Regions from separate parts of the Starkeya nomas genome, predicted to be linked through region 2. Evidence: riboswitches for the same ligand, from Rfam matches in the RefSeq annotation. Region 2 holds a riboswitch; the other holds the start of a gene.

Region 1 (12,030 bases), 580 kb from region 2:
CGGCGGGCTGCCGGGCGGGGCGATCTACAAGGCGGTGAACACGGCCGACAGCATGATCGGCCACCGCGACGCGCGGCATGGCGATTTCGGCTGGGCCTCGGCGCGGTTCGACGACCTGATCAACCTGCCGGCCTCGCGCCTTGCCGGCCTGCTGATCGTGGCGGGCGCGGTATTCGTGCGTGGGGCCTCTCCCAGCGGGGCCTGGCGGGCGATGCTGCGGGACGCGAAGAAGCACCGCTCGCCCAATGCCGGCTGGCCGGAGGCGGCGCTTGCCGGCGCGCTCGGTATCGGGCTAGCCGGGCCGCGCTACTATGGCGGTGCGCTCTCGGTGGACGGCGTGATGGGAGAGGGCGGCCGGCGCGCGTGCACGGCCGACGACATCCGCCGCGCGCTGAGGCTGTATCGCGCGGCCGACGCGGTGATGATCGGGCTGGTGGCGGCGCTGGCGCTGGTGGCCTGGAACTGGTGAGGCCGATTCCGGCCGGCGGGTGCTGGGCTATCCGCCGGCCAGTTCCATGAGCCGGTCGAGATCGACATGCAGCTCCAGATGCGCGGCGAGGGCATCCAGCGTCGCCTCGACGCCCTCCTCGTAGCGAAGATCGCTCGGCGCGGCGCCGAGCGTCGCCAGCCACAGCGCGCGCTGGCGTTCATCGGCGAACAGGCCGTGCGCATAGGTGCCGGTGATCCGGCCATCCGCCGAGACCGCGCCTTCCGGCCCCTCGCCGTTGATCTGCGCGAAAGGACGGGAGCGGCCGGGCCCTTCCGTCACGCCCATATGCATCTCATAGCCGGAGAAAGGCGCGCCGGAAGCCATGCCGGTGACGGCGACGAGGCGCTTCTCGCCGGCGAGCACCGTCTCGACGTCCAGCAGGCCGAGACCCGCGACCCTGCCGGGCGGTCCTTCGATGCCTTCGGGATCGGCGATGGAGCGGCCCAGCATCTGGTAGCCGCCGCACAGGCCCAGCACCCGCCCGCCACGCCGCGCATGGGCGGCAAGGTCGATGTCCCAGCCCTGCCGGCGGAAATCCTCGAGATCGGCAATGGTGGACTTCGAGCCGGGCAGGATGACGAGATCGGCATCGCCCGGCAGAGCCGTGCCGGGGCGGATGCGCAGTACCTCGACGGAGGGCTCCGCATCCAGCGGGTCGAGATCGTCGAAATTGGCGATGCGCGGCAGGAGCGGCACGGCGATGCGGATGTGGGCCTCCGGCTTGGCCTGCGCCGCGGCGTCGAGGCCGAGCGCGTCCTCGGCCGGCAGGCGGCGGGCATCGGGGAAGAAGGGGATGAGGCCCAGCGCTTCCCAGCCGGTGCGCCGGGTGATCTCCTCCATGCCGCTGGCGAACAGCGCCGGGTCGCCGCGGAAGCGGTTGACGAGGAAGCCGCGGATCATCGCCGCGTCCTCCGCCGGCAGCACCGCATGCGTGCCGACGAGGCTGGCGATGACGCCGCCCCGGTCGATGTCGCCGATCAGGATGACAGGCACATCGGCCGCGCGGCAAAATCCCATATTGGCGATGTCGCCGGCCCGCAGGTTGATCTCGGACGCCGAGCCGGCGCCCTCGACGAGCACGAGATCGGCTTCCGCACGGAGCTTTCCGTAGCTCTCCAGCACCGCTGCCATCAGCGAGGGCTTGAGCTTCTGGTACTCGCTCGCCTTCGCCGTGCCGCGCGCGCGGCCCTGCACCACGACCTGCGCGCCGATCTCGCTCTGTGGCTTCAGCAGCACCGGGTTCATGTGGACGGAAGGCGCTACGCGCGCTGCCCGCGCCTGCAGTGCCTGCGCGCGACCGATCTCGCCACCGTCAGCGGTGACGGCGGCGTTGTTGGACATGTTTTGCGGCTTGAAGGGGCGGACTTTCAGCCCGCGATTGGTGTAGGCGCGTGCGAGGCCGGCGACGATCAGCGACTTGCCGACATCCGAGCCGGTGCCCTGGAACATGAGGGCGCGCGGGGGGGCGGAAGGCGCGCGAGGGGCGTTCATCGCGCGCCCTCGCGCGGAAGAGGCGTCAGCCGTGACGGGTGCCCGGCTCGCGGTAGTCCCGCGCTTCCAGGTGATCGACGCGATACTGGAGATTGGCTTCGCGGATCATGCCGGGGATGAGGAACAGGTCGATGAGCTGGCCGATGCCCAGAAGGCCGACGGTGAGCAGCCACAGCGCGCCCGTCCAGTAGCGGCCGGCATAGAAACGGTGGATGCCGCATATGCCCACGAGGCAGAAGAACCAGAACAGATAGGCGACGGGAGCCGAGCGCATCGGTGCGCATCTCCATGACGAAACCACGCCGCAATATCCGGCGCCGCGCATGACATAGGAATGCCGCTGGGGAATTGCGAGATCGCACGGTGCAATTCCCCGGCTGTGCCGGTTCCGGGCGCGTGGGGGCCGCGCGCATCAGAATTCGATGCCCTTCTGCGCCTTCACCCCGGCTTTGAAGTGGTGCTTCACCAGCCCCATCTCGGTCACGAGGTCGGCGGCCTCGACCAGCGTCGGCTTGGCGTTGCGGCCGGTGACGACGACATGGAGGTCCGGCCGGCGGGCGGCGAGGACCGTCACCACCTCCTCGACGGGCAGGTAGTCATAGCGCAGCGCGATGTTCAGCTCGTCGAGGATCAGCAGGCCGAGGTTCTCGTCGGCCATCAGTTCCCGGGCCTTGTCCCAGGCGCGGCGGGCGGCGGCGATGTCGCGGGCGAGGTCCTGCGTCTCCCAGGTGAAGCCCTCGCCCATGGAGTGCCATTCCACGCGGTCGCCGAAAGCCGCAAGCGCATCGCGCTCCGCCGAATGCCAGGCGCCCTTGATGAACTGCACCACGCCGACTTTCCCGCCATGCCCGAGCACCCGCAGGGCGAGGCCGAAGGCGGCCGTGGACTTGCCCTTGCCGGCGCCGGTGTGGACAATCAGCAGGCCCTTCTCGGCGGTCTTCTCCGCGACTTCCGCGTCCTGAACCGCCTTGCGCTTCTCCATCTTGGCGCGATGGCGCGCGGCCTCTTCCGGGGAGATGTCGCTCATTCCGTCACCCCGATCCCTTCACGTTCATGGGCAGCCCGGCGACCATGAAGACCACGCGGTCCGCCCGCTGCGCAACCATCTGGTTGAGGCGGCCCTGCGCGTCGCGGAAACGGCGGGCCAGCGCGTTGTCCGGCACGATGCCGAGGCCGACCTCGTTGGAAACGACGATCACCGGGCCGCCATGCCCCGCCAGCGCCTCGACGAGTGCGGCGCTCTCGGCCGCGACGTCGCCGTCGGCCAGCATGCGGTTGGTCAGCCAGAGCGTGAGGCAGTCGACCAGCACCGGCCGCCCGGCGGGCAGGCCGTTCAGCGCGTCCGCAAGGTCGTGCGGGGCGTCGAGCGTGCGCCACTCCGCGCCGCGCCGCGAGCGGTGGAGCGCGATGCGCTCCACCATCTCGTCGTCATAGGCCTGCGCCGTCGCGATATAGGTCCACGGCGGCATGAGACGCTCGACGAGTTCCTCGGCGTGCCGGCTCTTGCCGGAGCGGGCGCCGCCGAGGACGAGGGTGAGCGCCACGGCTGAGGCGTCCGATCAGCCCGGAACGACCTGGCCGATCACCGCCGCGAAGCCGATGCCGGCCACCGCCGCGCCGGCGAGGCGCGGAGCGAGGGCCGAGGCAGCACGGCTGGCGACCAGGGCGACGCCGATCGACAGGGCGGACTGGATCAGGACGAGGCCCGCCAGATAGGCGTAGAGCGGCGTCGGCTCGGCGCCGACGATCGACTCGCCATAGGCGTAGCCGTGGAACAGGCCGGCGATAGCGAACAGCGCCGCCCACGCGCCCGTGGCCACGCGCTCGCCGCGCGCCAGCAGGAAACCGGCGAGAAGCACGCTCGCGGCGACGACCAGCTCGGCCGCCGGAAGGTTGACGAGCGAGAGGTGGACGCCGACGCCCACGGCGGATGCCGCGACGAAGACAATCGGCAGCCACAGCGGCATGCCGCCCAGCGCGGTGGCGACGCCCACCGCCACGAGGAAAGCGAGGTGGTCGGGACCGATCACCGGATGGGCGAGGCCGGAAATGAAGCCCTCGCCGAAGGTCGAGGGCATTTCGCCGCCCATGGCATGGTGGGCGAAGGCCGGGGACGAGGCGACGAGCGCGAGCGCGGCGGTCGGAAGGACGGCGGCGCGCCGAAGGATCGGGTTCATCGAGGCTCCTTGGCCCTTCTCGATGAAGGGCAAGTCATTGAAAAATAAGGTCAGGTGCCGGGCGTCGCGAGACGCGGCCGCAACCAGCCGGCGAGCCCGCCGAGGAGGGACCAGAAGACGAAGCTCGCTACGATGGTCGCAACCACGAAGCTGTGGTGTAGCGATTCCGGGATCGGGCTCTCGTGGCTCGCGGGCTGCGGCGCGCCGATGATCTGCGGCGCCACGATCAGCGCGACGCCGAGAATGGCGAGCATCGGGGTGCGGCCGAAGGCGATGAGGGCGAGGCCCGCCGCGGTGGCCGCGGCCGTGCCGACCCACCAAACCTGACGCGCCGCGAGGTCGGCCGCCGGCATGGCGGGCAGCTCCGGCGGCAGGCCGAGACCCGGTGCCAGCGTGAACACGGCGAAGCCCGCCAGACCCCAGATGACCCCCTGGCGCCAGCCGGTCAGCCCGCCGGCGAGCTCGCTGGCCGCGACCAGCAGCAGGCCGAAGCCGAAGCCCGTCAGCACCATGGCGAGCACGGTGTAGGCGTTGCGCTCGAAGCCGTCCGCCGGGCCCCATTCGTCGGCGTCGTGGCTGTGCTCGGCGGTGCCCGGCGCATGCTCGTGCGTCGCGGTTTCCGCAGGTGCCGGGGCTTCCGCCTCGCCGGAACCCTCGAAGGTTTCCGCCTGAAGGATCAGCGGAACGGTCGTGAAGATGTGGACGGCCGAGCCGACGAGGCCCGTGCCGATGCCCGCCAGCGCGGCGACGAACAGAATCGTCCTGAAAAGCGACATGATGCGTCCCCCGTAACGGTCAGTGGCAGGGGAAGGCGGTCGCGTGGCGGACGTCGTGCGTGGCGTTGTGCACGGCGCTGATGTGGGAGAAGCCCACGCCGCCCAGCACGAAGACGCCAAGCAGCGCCGCGAACGTGATCTGGATGGTGCGCGAGGCGATGGATTCGTGGGAAGCAGCCGCGCTGTGGCTGTTCTGGGTCGGCATGGTCGGCTCCTTTGACCCTCCACCCGAGGATCTGTGCGGGTTGCGTCGCCGGCCGGTCTCCTGGCTCGCGGGTCTCGGCCCTTCCCCGCCTTCCCGGCGCTGCCGCCAGTGGCTGTTGGAGAAGGGCTCGCCGCTTACAGTTGCGGGGGCAGCCGCGGATTCGGCGTCGACCTTGAAGGAAGGTTTCCGCCCCACCGCGTTCCCGTCTTGCGTCCCGTGCGCATCACGGGAACCGACGACTCCGGCGACTATAGTCCAGCCGCCGGCTACCGCAACCGGCTCGACCGCCGGTCGCGTTGACAATTCGCATGGGCACTCCTTTAGTGGCCCCGACCGTCGGTTCCTTCCTTCCGGGGAAGGACGAAGAGGGAATGCGGTGCGGAGGCCCGAAGGCGCTCCAATTCCGCGGCTGCCCCCGCAACTGTAAGCGGCGAGCCTCAGCCGGAAGCCACTGGGGAATTCTCCGGGAAGGCGGCGACGAGGCGACGACCCGCGAGCCAGGAGACCTGCCGGCGGTCCGGTCGTGCGTGCCGGCGGGGTGCCCGGCAGTCAGGCAGAGCCGCGCCTCCCGCGGCTTCGCGCGGAAATCCTTCCGCGACCGGCGCATCCCGCGAACGTTGGATTTTCGTGGAGACGCCGCATGAACACCGCCGCCCCGACCCCTCTCGACCGGGTGCCGTGCACCATCGTCACCGGCTTCCTCGGCTCCGGCAAGACGACGCTGATCCGCCACGTGCTGGAAACCGTGAAGGGCAAGCGGCTGGCGGTGATCGTCAACGAGTTCGGCGATGTCGGCATCGACGGTGAGATCCTTAGGGGATGCGGCATCGACACCTGCCCGGAGGAGAACATCGTCGAGCTGGCGAATGGCTGCATCTGCTGCACCGTGGCGGATGATTTCGTGCCCGCGCTCGACGCCATTCTCGCGCGCTCGCCCAGGGTCGACCACATCCTGATCGAGACCTCCGGCCTCGCGCTGCCCAAGCCGCTGGTGCAGGCCTTCCACTGGCCGGCGATCAGGAGCCGGGTGACGGTGGACGGCGTGGTCGCGGTGGTGGACGGCGCGGCGCTGGCGGACGGGCGCGTGGCGCATGACCATGACGCGCTCAGCCAGCAGCGCGCGGCGGATGCCTCGCTCGACCATGACGACCCGATCGAGGAAGTGTTCGACGACCAGATCGCCTGCGCCGACCTCGTGATCCTCACCAAGGCGGACCTGATCGATGCGGCCGGGCAGGCCAGGGCGCGGGCGGCGCTCGACGCCGAGCTGCCCAGGGGCGTGCGGGTGGTGAGCGTTACCGAAGGCCGGGTCGACCCCGTGGTGCTTATGGGGCTCGGCGTCGGCACGGAGAACGACATCGAGAACCGCAGGACCCATCACGACAATGAGGCCGAGCACGATCACGACGATTTCGACAGCTTCGTCGTCGAGGTCCCCGAGATCGCCGATCCGGCGGAGTTCGCCGCCCGCATCGCCCGCGCGGCGGAGGAAGCGGAAGTGTTGCGGGTGAAGGGTTTCCTGCCCGTCGCCGGCAAGCCGATGCGCCTGCTGGTGCAGGCGGTCGGCCCGCGCGTGGCGCATCATTTCGACCGCGCATGGGGCGCGGAACCGCGTGTGGGGCGGCTCGTCGCCATCGGCCTCAAGGGCCTCGATCGGGCGAAGGTGGAGGCCATCCTCGCCGGGGAACGGGAGGTCGCGTGATCGGGCGCCTCGCCCATGCGCGACGTCATGGCCGGACGTGTTCCGAAGTCGGCATTTGCCTACTTCTGTCTCTAGAGTGCGGAACTCGGGCTTGCCCGAGTTCCGGCCATCCACGTCTTTGGCCGATGAAGAAGTCGTGGATGCCCGGGCGATGCCCGGGCATGACGGCCTTCTGAGCGAGGCCGGCCATGCACATCCTCACCACCACCTCGAGCAGCCTCGACGATCTCGTCGAGCCGGTTGATCTCGGCCAGATGCCGGGGGAGGTGGTGGTCGTGTCCTTCGCCGACAGCGACCTGATGGGCCTCGCTTCGGCGCTGGCGCGGGCGCAGGATGCCGGCCTGCCGAGCCTGCGCCTCGCCAATCTGCGCGATCTCCGGCATCCGATGTCGGTCGATCTGTGGATCGACAGCGTGGCCGTTCATGCGCGGATCGTCGTCGTGCGCCTGCTCGGGGGGCTCGACTGGTGGCGCTACGGCGTCGACCGGCTGAGCGCCGAGGCAAGGGCGCGCGGCTTCGCGCTGGCCGTGCTGCCGGGCGAGGATCGCGACGATCCACGGCTCGCGGAGGCCTCGACGCTGCCGCCGGCGGAGCTGGAGGCGCTGCTCGGCTATTTCCGCGCCGGCGGGCCGGCGAACATGCGCGCGCTGCTGGAGCGGCTGGCCCTGCATGCCGGCCGTACCTTCGCCCCGACGCCTCCCGTGCCGGTGCCGCTGGCGGGTTTCCACGCCTGGGAAGGCGAGGGGGAGGCTGCGGGGCGGGCGGTTCCGGTCATCTTCTATCGCTCCATGGAACTGGCCGGGGACACCGCGCCGGTGGACGCGCTGTGCACCGCTCTCGCCGCCAAGGAATTGACGCCGAAGCCGATTTTCGTGGCGAGCCTGAAGGAGCCGACCTCCATCGCCTTCCTGAAGGAGGCGCTGGCCGCTCTCGATCCCGCCGCCATCGTCACGCTGACCGCCTTCGCCGCCGCCGATCCGGGCGAGGAAACCGTTCTCGACGCCGCCGGGGTGCCGGTCCTGCAGGCGGTCGTCGCCACCACCCGGCGCGAGGCCTGGGTGGAGGGCGTGCGCGGGCTGACCAGCGCCGACCTCGCCATGCATGTGGTGCTGCCCGAACTCGACGGGCGCGTGCTCGCCGGGGCCGTCTCGTTCAAGGCGCCGGACACGGCGGCGGCCGCCGTGCCGGGATTCGCCGGGCTGGTGAATCGGGCGGAATGCAACCGTATCGAGCAGGTAGCAAAACGCGTAGCAGCGCTGGTGCAACTCGGTGCTACGGAGCGCTACTCCCGGCGCGTCACCGTGCTGATGCCCGATTACGCCGGCGCCCCCGGCCGCACCGGCTGGGCGGTGGGGCTCGACGTGCCGGCGAGCGTGCTGGCGCTGATGGACGACCTCGCCGCCGCCGGCTACCGGCTCGAGGACCGGCCGGCGGACGAGCGGGAGTTGGTGGAACGGCTGGCGGCGGTCCCGAAGGATGACCGTCATGCCCGGCCTCGGGCCGGGCATCCACGACTTGATCGGGAGGAAGGCGTGGATGGCCGGGACAAGCCCGGCCATGACGTCGGGGATGCGGCGCTGCCGCTCGCCGACTATCGGGACTGGCTGGCAACCCTCCCGCCCGCCGCCATCGCCGCCGTCGAGGCCGCCTGGGGCGCGCCGGAGGACGATCCAGACCTCATCGACGGCGCCTTCCGTTTCCGGGCGCGGCGCTTCGGCAACGTCACCGTCGCCCTCGCGCCGGACCGTGGAAGCCGGGCCGAGCGGCGGGCGCAGTATCATGACCCGGCCCTGCCGCCGCGCCACGCGCTGCTCGCCTTCGGGCTGTGGCTGCAAGGCGGGGCCGACGTCCTCGTCCACATGGGCGCGCACGGCACGCTGGAATGGCTGCCGGGCAAGCATGTGGCGCTGACCGAAGCGTGTTTCCCGGAGTTGGTGCTGGGCGCGCTCCCCGTCGCCTATCCCTTCATCGTGTCGAATCCCGGCGAGGCGGCGCAGGCCAAGCGGCGCATCGCGGCGGTGGCGCTCGGCCACCTGCCGCCGCCCACCGTCGAAGCCGGGCTGGCCTTTGAGGCGGCCGAACTTGAACGCCTCGTCGACGAATATGCGCAGGCCGACGGGCTGGACCGGCGCCGGCGCGAGCGGCTGGCACGGCTGATCGTCGAGGAGGCCGAGCGCACCGGCCTTGCCCGCGATGCCGGGCTGGCGACGGGCGCCGAGCCGGATGAGGCGCTGAAGCAGATCGATGCCTTCCTTTGCGACATCAAGGAGATGCGGCTCAAGGACGGCTTCCACATCTATGGCCGGGGTGTCTGCGGCGAGGCTGAGCGCGACGGGCTGCTCGCCGTGCTGGACGGGCGGCGCGTCGCCGCCGGGCCGGCCGGCGCGCCGGGGCGCGGGCGCACCGACGTGATGCCGACGGGGCGCAATCTGTTCGCCAGCGACCCGCGCGCCCTGCCGACGCCGACCGCCATGGACCTCGGGCGGCTGGCGGCCGAGGAGGTGCTGCGGGCCTATGCGCAGGCGCATGGCGACTGGCCGCGCGCGCTGGTGCTGGATCTGTGGGGCAGCGCCACGCTGCGCACCGGCGGCGAGGAGATCGCGCAGGGGCTGGCGCTGATCGGGGCCCGCCCGACCTGGGACCCCGCCACCGGGCGCGTGACCGGCATCGAGGTGCTGCCGACCGCCGTGCTGGGACGGCCGCGCGTCGACGTGACGTTCCGCATCTCCGGCCTGTTCCGCGACCTGTTTCCGGCGCAGATCGCGCTGCTCGACGCCGCGCTGCGGGCGGTGGCGCGGCGCGAGGAGACGGCGGACGAGAACCCGCTGAAGGCGGCGGGAGAAGAAGCCGCGCGCATCTTCGGCACCGCGCCGGGGGCTTATGGCGCGGGGCTGGAAGCCGGCGACATCGAGCGCGAGGCACTGGGCGCCGCCTATCTCGCAAGCGCCTCGCACGCCTATGGCGGCGCGGAGGGCGAGGCGCGTGACGCCGGTGCAGCCTTCACGGCGCGGGTGGCGGCGGCGGACCTGCTGGTGCATGGCGCCGACGATCCCGGCCGCGACCTGCTGGAGGGCGATGCCGACCTCGCCTTCATCGGCGGCTTCGCGGCGGCGGCGGAAGGGCTGGGGCGCGCGCCCGACCTCGTGGTGCTGGACACTTCCGACCCCGCGCGGCCGGCGGCGCGCCCGCTCGACCAGGCGATCGCCCGCATCGTGCGCGGACGGGTGAACCCGCGCCATGTCGGCGGGCTGCTGCGGCACGGGCCGCGCGGCGCGGCGGAGATCGCCGAGACGGTCGACCGGCTGATCGGCTTCGCCGAGGCGACGCGGGCGGTGCCGGGCCATCTGATCGACGCGCTCCACGCCGCCTATGTCGGCGACGCGGCGGTGCGCGACTTCCTCCTGCGGACCTCGCCCGAGGCGGCGCGCTTCGTCGCGGCGCGCTTCGAGGGGGCGCGGGAGAAGGGGCTCTGGCACCCGCGCCGCAACGACGTGGCGGCCGACCTCGCCCTGCTTTCCGGGGAGGCGGCGGAATGAGCGATGTCGCCCGCCTGCGGCGCGGGGCCTGCCCGAGCCTGCCGCGCCCGATGCGCACCGGTGACGGGCTGCTGGCGCGGCTGCAGCCGCGGGCGCCGCTGACCCTCGACCAACTCGGCGGGCTGGCGCGGCTTGCCCGCGAGCTCGGCAACGGCATTCTCGAGGTGACGGCGCGCGGCAAGCTGCAATTGCGCGGCCTGAGCGAGGCGAGCGCGGGGCCGCTGGCGGAGGGCGTCGGCGCGCTGGGCATCGAGATGCCCGAAGGTTTCCCTGTGGAGGTGAACGCGCTGGCGGGCCGCGACCCGGCGGAGGTTTTCGATCCGCGCCCGCTCGCGCAGGCCATCGCGCAGGCCGCCGCCGGGCTGGTGCCGCGCCTCGCGCCGAAGGTCTCCGTCGTCGTCGACGGCGGCGGGACGCTGCGGCTCGGCGAGCTGAAGGCGGATATCGGCGTGAGCGCGGGGGAGGCCGGGACGCGGCTCATCGCGCTCGCCGGCCGGCCGGTCGGGCTGGCGGCGCCGGAACAGGCCGCGGCCGTCGTGGTGGCGCTGCTGGAACGGCTCGCGGCGCGGGGGAATGCCGCCCGCATGCCCGAGCTGCTGGCGCAGGAGGGGGCCGAAGCGCTGGCCGCCTCCCTTGATCTCGCGCCGGCGGGGGCGATCTCCCGGCCCGCGCCGTCCGAGCCGGTCGGCCTTCATGCGCTGAAGGACGGCACGCTCGCGCTCGGCGTAGGGCTTGCCTTCGGGCAGGTCGCGGCGGCGGCGCTGGAAGATTTTGTGAGAGCCGCCCGCGCGGCCGGGGCGCGCCGCGTGGAGCCGGCGGCGGGGAGGGCGCTGCTGGCGACCGGCCTGACGCGCGCGGCGGCGGAGAGGCTGCGCGCGCAGGCGGGCGCGCTGGGCTTCATCACCGATCCCGCCGATCCGCGCTGCCGCGTCTTCGCCTGCGCCGGGCAGCCGGCCTGCGCCTCGGCGCGCCTTGAGACGCATGCGCTCGCCTCCACCCTGGCGCCGCTGATGAGAGGCGGGGAACTGCATGTTTCGGGCTGCGTGAAGGGCTGCGCGCACCCTGCGCCGGCGGCGCTGACCATCGTGGGACTGGACGAAGGTGCCGGTCTCGTGGTCGAAGGCACGCCGCGCGACGTTCCCGCGCGCATCGTGCCGGTGGCGGGGCTGCCCGGAGCCGTGCGTGAGTTTCTGAAGAAGGACCCGATCTGAGTGTCCATCCCGTTCGATTACGTGCGCGACGGCAACGCGATCTATGAGCGCTCCTTCGCCATCATCCGCGAGGAGGCCGAGCTTGGCCGCTTCTCGGCGGATGAGGCGGATGTGGCGGTGCGCATGATCCACGCCTGCGGGCTGGTGGAAGCGGCCTATGCCATCGACTTCTCGCCCGATCTGGTACGGGCCGCGCGCGCGGCGCTGAAGGCCGGCGCGCCGATCCTGTGCGATGCGGAGATGGTGGCGCACGGCGTCACCCGCGCCCGGCTGCCGGCGGGCAACGAGGTGATCTGCACGCTGCGCGAGCCGGCCGTGCCGGGGCTGGCGGAGCGGCTCGGCACCACGCGCTCGGCTGCCGCGCTGGAACTGTGGCGCGACCGCATGGAGGGCGCCGTCATCGCCATCGGCAACGCGCCGACGGCGCTGTTCCGGCTGCTCG
Region 2 (12,030 bases):
GGTCGCGACGGCGATGCGCATGCTCGATAACGTCATCGACATCAATTTCTACACCATCCCTGAGGCCCGCCGCTCGAACCTGAAGCACCGGCCGGTCGGCCTCGGCATCATGGGCTTTCAGGACGCGCTGCAGGCGCTGCGCATTCCCTACGCCTCCGATGATGCGGTGCGTTTCGCCGACGAGAGCATGGAGGCGGTGAGCTTCCACGCGATCTCCGCCTCGGTGGACCTTGCTGCCGAACGTGGGCGCTATCCGAGCTTCGAGGGCTCCCTCTGGTCGCAGGGCGTGCTGCCCATCGACAGCGTGGAACTGCTGGCGCAGGCGCGCGGCGGCGCGGAGTTCGACCGCTCTGCGACGCTCGACTGGGAGAGCCTGCATACGCGGGTGAAGGCCTCCGGCATGCGCAACTCCAACTGCATGGCCATCGCGCCCACCGCCACCATCTCCAACATCTGCGGCGTGTCGCAGTCGATCGAGCCCGCCTACCAGAATCTCTTCGTCAAATCGAACATGTCTGGCGACTTCACGGTGGTGAACGCCGCGCTGGTGCGCGACCTGAAGGCCCGCGGCCTGTGGGACGAGGTGATGGTCTCCGATCTTAAATATTACGACGGCAGCGTTGGCCAGATCGACCGCATCCCGGACGACCTCAAGGCGCTTTATGCCACCGCCTTCGAGATCGATGCCGCCTGGCTGATCGAAGCGGCGTCGCGCCGGCAGAAATGGATCGATCAGGCGCAGTCGCTGAATCTCTACGTCGCCAATCCCTCGGGTCGCAAGCTCGACGAGACCTATCGCCTCGCATGGAGGCGCGGGCTGAAGACGACCTATTACCTGCGCTCGCGCTCGGCCACCCATGTCGAGAAATCGACGCTGAAGGGCACGGACGGCAAGCTGAACGCGGTCTCCGCCGTGCTCGCCGCCGTTCCCATCGCCGTGCCGGAAATCGTCCTCGGCAAGGCGTGCTCGATCAACGATCCCGAATGCGAAGCCTGCCAGTAGGCAACTCCCGTTTCATCACGACGTCATGCCCGGCCTTGGGCCGGGCATCCACGCCCTTCCAGCGCAACAGAAGTCGTGGATGGCCGGGCCAAGCCCGGCCATGACGGCACTCTTGAGGAATTCACTCCATGCTCGACTGGTCCGATAGCAGGTCCGCTGCCGCACCCATCCACCCCGCCTTCGCGCCGCCAGCCGGTGACGCCACCGGCCTTGGCGCCATCGAGCGCGGTGCAGCCCGCGTGACCGTCGACGAGAAGCGGATGATCAACGCCCGCGCCGACGTGAACCAGCTCCTTCCGCTCAAATACAAATGGGCGTGGGAGAAATACCTCTCCGGCTGCAACAATCACTGGATGCCGACCGAAGTCTCCATGCAGGCCGACATCGCTCTGTGGAAGTCGAAAGACGGGCTGACAGAGGACGAGCGGCGCATGCTCAAGCGCAATCTCGGCTTCTTCGCCGCCTCGGAAAGCTTGGTGGCCAACAACATCGTGCTGGCGATCTATCGCCACCTCACCAATCCGGAATGCCGGCAATATCTGCTGCGGCAGGCCTTCGAGGAGGCTGTGCACACGCACACCTTCCAGTACATCGTCGAAAGTCTCGGCCTCGATGAGGGCGAACTGTTCAACATGTACCGCGAGGTGCCCTCGATCACCGACAAGGCGGCCTGGGCGCTCAGGCACACGCAGAGCCTCGACGACCCGGCCTTCCACACGGGCACGCCCGAGGCCGACCAGCAATTCCTGCGCGACCTCGTCGCTTTCTACGTCGTGTTCGAGGGTATGTGGTTCTACACCGGCTTCGCGCAGATCCTCTCGCTCGGCCGGCGCAACAAGATGGTCGGCATCGCCGAGCAGTACCAGTACATCCTGCGCGACGAGAGCATCCACCTTAACTTCGGCATCGACGTGATCAACCAGATCAAGGCCGAGAATCCGCATCTCTGGACGAAGGACTTCCAGGACGAGGTGCGCGGCATGCTCAAGGACGCCGCCGAGCTGGAGGCCGCCTATGGCCGGGATACCATGCCGCGCGGCTTCCTCGGGCTGAACGCGGCTCTGTGCGAGGAATACATGCACTTCATCGCCAATCGCCGCTGCGCCCAGCTCGGTCTCGCGCCGGTCTTCGCGGAGGCGGACAACCCGTTCCCGTGGATGAGCGAGGCGATGGACCTGAAGAAGGAGAAGAACTTTTTCGAGACGCGCGTCATCGAGTACCAGAACGGCGGCGCGCTAGCCTGGGACTGAGCGGGGCTGCGCTTTCGAGGATAACCGGCGGCGCTCCGTGCGCGCCGCCGGCTTCGGTTCACGCCGGAACGCGCTCCCAGGAGGGGAACGGATCCGGCAGGTGCTTCAGCGTTTCGGGATCGAACAGCGTCGGCCTCAGCGGGCCGACGAGGCACTCGTCCAGCGCGGCGCGGATCTCCGCCTCATCCATGTTCACGCCGATGAAGACGAGTTCCTGTCGCCGGTCGCCATAGCCCGGCGTCCAATGCGCGCGCAGCCAGCTCCGCCAGTCGGGCTGGGTCGGCCAGTGCTCGGTGGGAATGGCCGCCCACCATTGGCCGATCGAGCCGGTGCGGCAGATGGCGCCGGCCAGCGACATCTCGCCCACCCGGCGCGGGCGCGTCGCCAGCCAGAACAGCCCCTTGGCCCGCACCAGCCCCGGCCATGTGCGGGCGAGGAAGGCGTTGAACTTCTCCGGGTGGAAGGGCCGGCGGGCGCGGTAGACGAAGCTGGAGACGCCATATTCCTCGGTCTCCGGCACATGGTCGCGGAAGCCGTTCAGCTCCTTGAACCAGGTCGGGTGCTCGTGCGCCTGCTCGAAATCGAAGCGCCCGGTGCCGAGGATGTCCCTCAGCGGGACATTCGCCTGGTCGGTCTCGATGATGAGCGCGTCAGGGTTGAGCGCCTTCACCACCGCCCGCACCTCGCTGCGGCGGGCGGGCGCGACGTCGGACACCTTGTTGAGCACGATGACGTCGGCGAACTCGATCTGGTCGGTGAGCAGGTCGACCAGCGTGCGCTCGTCATCCTCGCCTGCCGTCTCGCCGCGGTCGCGCAGGAAGTCGCGGCTGCCGAAGTCCCGCAGCAGGTTCGCCGCGTCGACCACCGTCACCATCGTGTCGAGCCGGGAGACGTCGGAGAGGGAGAAGCCTTCCTCGTCGCGGAACTCGAAGGTCGCGGCGACGGGCAGAGGCTCGGCGATGCCGGTGGATTCGATCAGCAGATAGTCGAAGCGGCCCTCGCCGGCGAGGCGGCGCACTTCGGCCAGCAGATCGTCGCGCAGGGTGCAGCAGATGCAGCCATTGGTCATTTCGACCAGCTTCTCCTGCGTGAGCGAAAGGTTGGCGCCGCCCGAGCGCACGAGTTCGGCGTCGATGTTCACCTCGGACATGTCGTTGACGATGACCGCGACGCGCAGGCCCTCTCGATTGGCGAGGACATGGTTCAGCAGGGTGGTCTTGCCCGCGCCGAGGAAGCCGGAAAGCACCGTTACCGGAAGGCGAGAGTCGGACATTTATGCGCGCTCCACTTGCATATTGATACATTATATCATTTGCACGGGAGGGGAGATCGATCAAGCTTGGGAAGCTGGCGGGGACACCGGAGAGTGACCCCGCCAGCCGTCATAATGCCGCGTTTCGTCAGGACGCGACGGCGACCGGCCGGTGGTCGGCATCCACCGCCACCATGACGAATTCGCCGGTGCCGCAGAGATGGCGCTCGCCGGTCGCGAGGCTTTCGGACCACAGGCGGACGGCCACCGTCATCGAGCTGCGGCCGGTGCTGGCGAGCCGGGCCTCGACCTCGGCCACGTCGCCGGGTGTGATCTCGTGGCGGAAGTCGACACGCCGGGAGGAAGCCATCACCACCGCCCGGCGGGCGTGGCGCGTCGCCACCACGAAGGCCGCCTTGCCCATCGTCGCGAGGGCGCTGCCGCCATGGAGGCTGCCGTAGTGGCTGGTCTGCTCGGGCATGACCAGATCGGCCATGCGCAGCACGCCGGGTTCTTCCGGCGCCGGTGGGGGCGGTGGCGGCATGGGCGCGGGCGTACCGACCGCGACCATGTCCAAGGTCCCGCGCGTGCAGCGCCGCCGCTCGCCGGTCAGCGGCGCCTCGGAGACGAGCTCGACCTCGACGCTGAGCGAGCGCCGCCCGACCCGCGCCACCCTCCCGGTCAGCTCGACGATCTCGCCGAGCCGTGCCGGCGCGACGAAGTCGATCCGCTCGCAGGAGGCCGTGACGAAGTCGGCGCGCGCATGCCGGGCCGCCGCGATGAAGGCGACCCGGTCCATATGCGCGAGCGCGGCGCCGCCGAACAGCGTGCCGTGATGGTTGGTGGCGCCCGGGAAGACGATGTCGACGAGACGCGTTTCTCCCGGGCTCGCGCGTCCGGTCATTCCGCCGCCCGCGCCGTACCGGGGCGCAGGCGCCGGGCGGCTTCCACCATGTTGACCAGTGCCGGGCGCACTTCCTCCCATTTGCGGGTCTTCAGGCCGCAGTCGGGATTGACCCAGACCTGCTCCGGCCGCAGGCGCTGCGTCGCCCTGACGAGGAGTTCCTCCATCTCCTCCACGCTCGGCACGCGCGGGGAGTGGATGTCGTACACGCCGGGCCCGATCTCGTTCGGGTAGCGGTAGCTCACGAACGCCTCGAGCAGTTCCATCTTCGAGCGCGAGGTCTCGATGGAGATGACGTCCGCGTCCATCGCGGCGATGGCGGCGATGATGTCGTTGAACTCCGAGTAGCACATGTGGGTGTGGATCTGCGTCGCGTCGGCGACGCCGGAGGCGCAGAGGCGGAAGCTCTCGACCGCCCAGCCGAGATAGGCGTCCCAGTCGGCGCGGCGCAGCGGCAGCCCCTCGCGGATCGCCGCCTCGTCGATCTGGATCATCGCGGCGCCGGCCTTCTCCAGGTCCGCCACCTCGTCGCGAATGGCGAGGGCGATCTGCCGGCAGGCAAGGCTGCGCGGAACGTCGTCGCGCACGAAGGACCAGTTGAGGATCGTGACCGGCCCGGTGAGCATGCCCTTCATCGGCTTGTGCGTGACCGACTGGGCGAACTTCCACCATTCCACCGTCATCGGCGCCGGCCGCGCCACGTCGCCGAACAGGATGGGCGGGCGCACATAGCGCGAGCCGTAGCTCTGCACCCAGCCGTGCCGGGTGAAGGCGAAGCCCGAGAGCTGCTCGCCGAAATACTGCACCATGTCGTTGCGCTCGAACTCGCCGTGAACGAGCACGTCGAGGCCGATCTCGTCCTGCCAGCGGATCGCCGCCGCCGTCTCCTGCTTGAGGAAGGCCTCGTAGGCGGCGTCGCCCAGTTCGCCCTTGCCGTGCGCGGCGCGCGCCTTGCGCACCTCGGCCGTCTGCGGGAAGGAGCCGATCGTCGTGGTCGGGAACGGCGGCAGGCGGAGCCGGTGGTGCTGGGCTTCCGCCCGAACGGGGAAGGGGCTCCGGCGCTGAGTCATGTTGGGCGTCACTGCGGCGAGGCGGGCCGCCACGGCGGAGCTGTGCACCTTGGCCGAGGCCCGGCGCGCATCGGCGGCCGCGCCCGACGCCATGAGCTTGCTAAGCACCACCTCGCGCCCGCCGGCCAGCGCGGTGGCGAGGGTGGTCAGCTCGTCCATCTTCTGCACGGCGAAGGCGAGCCAGCTCTTCACGTCCGGGTCGAGCTCGATCTCGCGTTCGAGATCGATGGGGACGTGCAGCAGCGAGCAGGAGGGGGCGATCTCCACATGATCGGTACCACGCCGGCGCACCACCGGCTCCAGCGCGTCGAGCAGCTTCGGCAGGTCGGCGCGCCAGACGTTGCGTCCGTCGATGACGCCGAGGGAGAGCACCAGCCCGGCCCGCGCCTTTTCCGACACCGGCCGCAACTGCTCCGGCGCGCGGGCGAGATCGAGGTGCAGCCCGGCGACCGGAAGCGCCAGCGCCGTGTCGAGATTGTCGCCCAGCTCGCCGAAATAGGCGGTGAGTATGATCTTCAGCCTCGGCAGCGCGTGGGCGAAGAAGCCGTAAGCCTCGCGCAGGGCGGCGCGCGTCGGCTCGTCGAGGTCGAGCACGAGGCAGGGCTCGTCCATCTGCACCCATTCCGCCCCGGAGGCCGCCAGCCGGCGCAGCACCTCGACATAGACCGGCAGCAGGTCGCCGAGCAGGCTCAGCGGGTCGAGGCCGGGATCCTTCGCCTTGCCGAGCTTGAGGAAGGTGACGGGGCCGAGCAGCACCGGCCGCGTCTGGTAGCCGAGGGCCTTCGCCTCGCGATACTCGTCGACCGGCTTGGTGGAGGCGAGGGTGAAGCGCTGCCCGGCGGAGAATTCCGGCACCATGTAGTGGTAGTTGGTGTCGAACCACTTGGTCATTTCCAGCGCCGGCACCCCGTGCCCGTGCTCCTGGCCATGGTCATGCCCGTGCGCGCAGGCTCCGGCAGCGCCCTGGCTGCCGCGCGCCATGGCGAAATAGGTATCGAGCGAAACTGGCCCGCCGGACCAGCCATAGGCCTTGGGGATGGCACCGACCATCACGGCGGTGTCGAGCACGTGGTCGTAGAGCGAGAAGTCGTTCGACGGGATGTTGGTCACGCCGAGCGCCTTCTGCCGCGCCCAGTTAGCGGCGCGCAGGCGCGCGGCGGAGTCGAGCAGCGTCTGCGCGCCGCTCCGGCCCGCCCAGTAGTCTTCGAGCGCGGCCTTGAGTTCACGGCGCGGACCGATCCGCGGCGTGCCGAGGGTGGAAACCGGCACCGTGCCGGACGAGTATGGGAAGTTCATCGGCTAACCCCATGAAAATGGGGGCAAAGGCCGAGCGGACGCATAGGCGCGTGCGGGCCGGCGCGATGAGCCGGCGGACGCGCGAACGCACCACCGGGACACCCCGCCCAGGGACGACTATGGTGCCGTGGCAGGTCTCCTGGCTCGCGGGTCGTCGCCTTCGTCCGGCCTTCCCGAGGCAGGATGCCTCAGTGACGCGAAATGGACGTCGGCTCGCCGCTTACAGTTGCGGGGGCAGCGCCGGCCTTGCCCGAAGGCGCACCGGCTTCCCTCTTGGCTCCGGTTGAGGCCGGAGAACCACGACGCTGCGAAGATGAGCCGGCGGCGGCCGGATGTCAATGAATGATATAAGGACATCTTTATGTCCGCATATCGAAACCATCCGTCGCGGTCGATCTTGTCGTTTGACGCCGGCGGGTCGAACGTGGCCGGCGTTCGGCCACGGTACCTGGAGTCGGAAAGGAGCCTGCCATGTCGGCGACGCACGCTGAGGACAGCCGCCATCACCTCGTTGTCGTCGGTGCAGGCTTCGGCGGGCTCGAGGCGGTCCACCGGCTGGCGGGCGCGCCGCTGCGCATCACCCTGATCGACCGGCGCAACCATCATCTGTTCCAGCCACTGCTCTATCAGGTGGCGACGGCCTCGCTCGCTACCTCGGAGATCGCCTGGCCGATCCGTCACCTGCTGCGCCGCCGCCGCGAGGTCACGACCCTGCTGGCGACGGTCGCGGGCGTGGACAAGCAGGCGCGCCGGGTGCTGCTCGATGACGGTTCCTTCCTGTCCTACGACACGCTGGTTATCGCGACCGGCGCGCGCCACGCCTATTTCGGCCATGACGACTGGGAGTCCTTCGCGCCGGGCCTGAAGACGCTGGAGGACGCCACCACCATCCGGCGGCGCATCCTGCTGGCGTTCGAGCGCGCAGAGCGCGAGGCCGATCCGGCCCGCCGCAAGGCCCTGCTGACCTTCGTCATCATCGGCGCCGGCCCCACCGGGGTCGAACTGGCGGGGACCATCGCCGAGCTGGCGCACATGACACTCGTGGACGAGTTCCGCAGCATCGACACGCGGGAGGCGCGCGTCGTGCTCATCGAGGGCGGCCCGCGCGTGCTGGCGGCCTTTACGGAGGACCTGTCCACCTATGCCCAGCGTTCGCTCGAAAAGCTCGGCGTCGAGGTCGAGCTGGGCAGCCCCGTCACCGAATGCACGGCGAACGGCGTTGTCTATGGCGGAAAGACCGTGCCCGCCGCCACCATCATCTGGGCCGCTGGCGTTCAGGCTTCCCCGGCGGCGGAGTGGCTCGGCGTCGCCGCAGACCGCGCCGGGCGCGTGCAGGTGGAGGCGGACCTCACGGCGCCGGGCAACCCGGAGATCTTCGTCATCGGTGATACCGCCGCCGTCGTCGCGCCCGACGGTTCGCCCGTTCCCGGCATCGCCCCGGCGGCGAAGCAGCAGGGCGGGCATGTCGCGCAGACCATCCGCGCCCGGCTTGCCGGGCAGTCCGGGAGCTCGCCGTTCCGCTACCAGCATGCCGGCAGCCTCGCCACCATCGGCAAGCGGCTGGCGGTGATCGACTTCGGGCGGATCAAACTCCGCGGCGCCCTCGCATGGTGGATATGGGGTCTCGCCCACATCTACTTCCTGATCGGCGTCCGCAACCGTCTGAGCGTTGCCCTGAGCTGGCTATGGATTCATACGCGCGACCAGCGCAGCTCGCGCCTGATCACGCAGGGGAGCGCATCGCCGAAGCCCGCGGCTTCCATGCCGGCAAGGACAAGCGAAGGGGCGGAGCTCTGAGGCGTCGTCGGCGGCTCAGGAGGCGGGACGCGCCGCCTGTCCGGCGTCGAGCTGGCGGCGCGTGAACAGGACGGCGGCCAGCGAGAGTGCCGCCGACAGGGCGAACAGCGCGCCGTAACCGATGCGGTCGGCGATGATGCCGGCGAGGCTCGAGCCGACGAGGTAGACCACCAGCTGGGCGCAGGCGAGCACGGTGAAGTCGGTGCCCGGCTGGTCCTTCGATGCCACCGCCATGAACAGGCTGTAGAGTGCGACGATCTCCATGTAGCGGATCAGCGTCTGGAAGGCGGCGGCTCCGAACAGGGTCGGCCAGCCGGTCACCAGATCGAAGGCGTGGAGCGCGAACAGGGCGAAGCACACCGTGCGCAGCCCGCCCAGCAGCGTGAGCACGCCCGGGGTCCCCAGGCGCAGCAACAGCACCGCCGCGAGGCCGGAGCCGACGAGCCCGGCAGTCGCCGCCGCGCCGCCCGAGAGATAGCCGACGATGTCGAGCGGCACGCCGCGGTCGACGAGATAGGGGCCCTCCATCGCCTTCACGAAGCCCTCGCTCGCCCGGTAGACCAGCGCGACGATCAGGATCTCGCGCGCCTCCGGCCGGGCCCAGAACGCCTTGAGCGACGGGCGCGGCCCTCCCGGCGCGACATCGTCGCTCTCCCGCATGGCGAAGGCGGCGGCGAGGGGGAGCAGCGAGAGCGCGGACATGGTCCAGATCATCGGCCGCCAGCCGAGGTGATGGTAGATGACGAGGCTGAGCGTGCCGCCGATGACGACGCCGAAGGCCACCGCGCCGCCCTGTATGGCATTGCCGAAGGGCCGGTCGCGCACCGCGAGCTGGCGGGTGGCGTAGCCGTCCGTGGCGATGTCCTGCGTCGAGACCAGCAGCGAGATGACGAAGCCGATGGCGAGGAACGCGCCCGTGTCCGTCGGCTCGATGAAGGCGAGCAGCCCGATGGCGAACACCGTGCCGGTCTGGGTGATGAGGATCCAGCCGGCACGATGGGCGCGGGCGATTGGGCGCAGCCGGTCGACCCGGGAGGCCCAGAGGAATTTCAGCACCAGCGGCAGCATCAGCACCGACAGCAGCCCGATGGCGGTGCGCGAGACGCCCTGCTCGCGCATGATCGGCGGGATAGCGGCCACCAGCAGGTAGCTGGGGATCGACTGGGCGAGATAGAGCCCCGCCAGCACGATGAACAGGCGCAGCCGGCCGATGGGCGGCGTCCCGGCCTCGCCGGGCAGGGGGCGGGCCTCTGCGAGTTCCCCGCTCATAGGGGATGTGTCTCCGGCTGCGTCGTGCGTGAGGGCCGGTGCCGCTCCACGAAATCCCGCGCCGTCGCTTCATCCGGCGAGGCGAGGAAAGGGAACGACCACAGCCGGCGGAACATCACCGCGCTCTCCTCGGTGGCGCCCGGCCGTACCATCGCGCAGGCGCGGCAGCGCTCCTCCATCTGTGCGCGGGTGCGCTTGAACCACAGAGCCTGCCCCTTCTCGCCCTCGCGCGACAGGGCGGGGCCGCCGCCGAAAATCGCCAGCAGCACAAAGGGGTGCGCCATCAGCGCCAGTCGCTCCAGCGCGGCGAGATAGGCGCGCTCGTCGTCGGCGGCGTAGGGCTGGTGGAAGCGGAGCACGGCGAGGTCCCCCGCCTCGATGTCGAGCGAGACCATCGGTCAGAAGGTCTTCGAGAAGCCGACCGTGATGGTGCGGCCCCAGCCATAGACGTCGTAGCTGCGGGTGGCGCTCGCCGAGGGGTTCGCATAGGTCTCGTCGAGCAGGTTGTCGACCGAGACATAGAGCGTGCCGCCGGCGAAGGGATGGGCGAGGGCAGCGTTCAGCGTGGCGCCGCCGTCGATCTCGAAGGTCTCGGTGCCGTCGAAGCGGTCGCGCCCGCTCCAGAACTCCACTTCGAGACGGACCACCGTCCCTGTGTCGAAGCGGTAGTTCCCGTACACGGTGCCGCGGAACGGCGTGGCGATGCGGTTGTTGGGCAGCCACGCGTCGATCGTGCCGTCGCCGTCCGAGTCCCACTCGCCCTCGCGCCAGGCGAGGTTGGTGCCGAGCGCCAGATTGCTGGTGACCTCGTATTCGCCGGTGAACTCGACGCCGTAGGTGATCTCCTTCGACTGGCCGATGGTGTTGGTGGAGGCGACGAAGTTCACGCCCTCGTCCGAGGTCGAGTAGTAGCCGGCGAGGCTGCCCCGGAAGCGGCCGAGGCTGCCGCGCACGCCGATCTCGTAGTTGTTGACGATCTGCGCCTCGATGCCGAGGTCGTCGAAGCTCACGCTCATCTGCTTGGGGCAGGTGTAGGGGATGGGGCGCAGCCGGGCGCCGAGATAGCAGCCATAGGTGAGGATCTGCGAGGTGCCCTGCGCGCCGGCGCGGCGGGTGAAGGCGCCGATGTCCGGCAGCGCGAAGCCCTGGCTGAAGCCGCCATAGATGTCGATCGTGTCGGTCAGCTTGTAGGTGGCGCCGATGTTGAAGGTGGCGGCGGAGTAGTCGTAATTGCCGCCGGTGACGGCGAGTTCCGGCAGCACCGCATAGCCCAGCCCCGGAAAGCCGAGGAAAGCGGCGGGGCGGGTGAAGTCGTTTACCTCCACGTCGAGATATTCGTAGCGCATGCCGCCGCGCACCACGAGCCGTTCGCCGATGGGGAGCTGGAGCTGCGCGAAGCCGGCATAGGTCATCTGGTTGAGCGGCGTGAACACGTCCTCGCCGTTGGTCAGCGTCTGCCAGGTGTCGTCGTGGACGATGTCGGTGCCCCAGGTCAGCTTCGCGCCGTCGAGAATGGGAAGCGGCGTGTCGACGGTCAGGTTGAAGCCGGCGCGCTCGGAGTAGAGGACCGTCTGGTTGTAGGGCGAAGTCGGGCTGCCGAGATTGCCGGAGTAATAGACCATGAAGTTGTTGTTTATGTCGAACTCGCTGTAATTGAAGCGCTTTCGAATGTCGTTGTAGTAGGCGAGCATGCTCAGGTCGCCGAGTGCGAAGGCGCTGTCGGTGTAGCGCAGCGAGAAGGACTTGGTGTCCTCCAGAACGCTCTCGCCGCTATAGGGATTGCCGATGTCGGGCGCGGCGAAGGGGCCCGAATAGTCGGTCATCCACTGCGGATCCTGGTTCAGGTAGATCCAGTTCGCCTGCGCCTCGATGCGCTTGCTGGCATCGAAGTCGTAGCCGATCTTCCCGAGGAAGTTGCCGCGTCCGTAATTGTCGCCGCCGCCCTGGCCGAGCATGCCGTCGGAGGGCAGCAGGCGGCCGTTGCCGTCATAGGTGTTGTTGGCGAAGGCGCCGGTGGCGGTGACGAGGTAGTCGAAGCCGCCCGGCGCGCGGCCGGAGACCGTGCCGGAGATTTCCGGCGCCAGCGACTCGCCCGGCTTGGCGGTGAAGGCGCGCAGCGCCGTGTTGATCGAGACGGTAGGCGCGCCGTCCGTCGGGCGCTTGGTGATGAAGTTGACCGTGCCGCCGGT

Evidence for each region. Region 2 has a riboswitch for cobalamin ahead of metE (5-methyltetrahydropteroyltriglutamate--homocysteine S-methyltransferase). Riboswitches for the same ligand answer to the same signal wherever they lie in the genome.
Region 1: it holds a riboswitch for cobalamin, as region 2 does, so the genes downstream of both, STARVERO_RS10670 (CbtB domain-containing protein) here and metE (5-methyltetrahydropteroyltriglutamate--homocysteine S-methyltransferase) in region 2, are expected to answer to the same signal.

The regions. Positions count from the first base shown of each region.
Region 1 covers NZ_CACSAS010000001.1:2,186,980-2,199,009, reverse strand. The annotation lists gene cbiB (adenosylcobinamide-phosphate synthase CbiB) at 1-469, shown strand, start outside; gene STARVERO_RS10700 (cobyric acid synthase) at 497-1,981, opposite strand; gene STARVERO_RS10695 (TM2 domain-containing protein) at 2,007-2,255, opposite strand; gene cobO (cob(I)yrinic acid a,c-diamide adenosyltransferase) at 2,394-3,008, opposite strand; gene cobU (bifunctional adenosylcobinamide kinase/adenosylcobinamide-phosphate guanylyltransferase) at 3,013-3,525, opposite strand; gene STARVERO_RS10680 (HupE/UreJ family protein) at 3,541-4,158, opposite strand; gene STARVERO_RS10675 (CbtA family protein) at 4,209-4,934, opposite strand; gene STARVERO_RS10670 (CbtB domain-containing protein) at 4,954-5,139, opposite strand; cobalamin riboswitch at 5,173-5,391, opposite strand; cobalamin riboswitch at 5,460-5,667, shown strand; gene cobW (cobalamin biosynthesis protein CobW) at 5,780-6,841, shown strand; gene cobN (cobaltochelatase subunit CobN) at 7,030-10,377, shown strand; gene cobG (precorrin-3B synthase) at 10,374-11,588, shown strand; gene STARVERO_RS10650 (precorrin-8X methylmutase) at 11,589-12,030, shown strand, end outside.
Region 2 covers NZ_CACSAS010000001.1:1,608,047-1,620,076, reverse strand. The annotation lists gene STARVERO_RS07800 (ribonucleoside-diphosphate reductase subunit alpha) at 1-1,003, shown strand, start outside; gene STARVERO_RS07795 (ribonucleotide-diphosphate reductase subunit beta) at 1,132-2,253, shown strand; gene zigA (zinc metallochaperone GTPase ZigA) at 2,312-3,526, opposite strand; gene STARVERO_RS07785 (acyl-CoA thioesterase) at 3,654-4,409, opposite strand; gene metE (5-methyltetrahydropteroyltriglutamate--homocysteine S-methyltransferase) at 4,406-6,775, opposite strand; cobalamin riboswitch at 6,888-7,092, opposite strand; gene STARVERO_RS07775 (NAD(P)/FAD-dependent oxidoreductase) at 7,247-8,572, shown strand; gene STARVERO_RS07770 (MFS transporter) at 8,588-9,841, opposite strand; gene STARVERO_RS07765 (hypothetical protein) at 9,838-10,236, opposite strand; gene STARVERO_RS07760 (TonB-dependent receptor) at 10,240-12,030, opposite strand, start outside.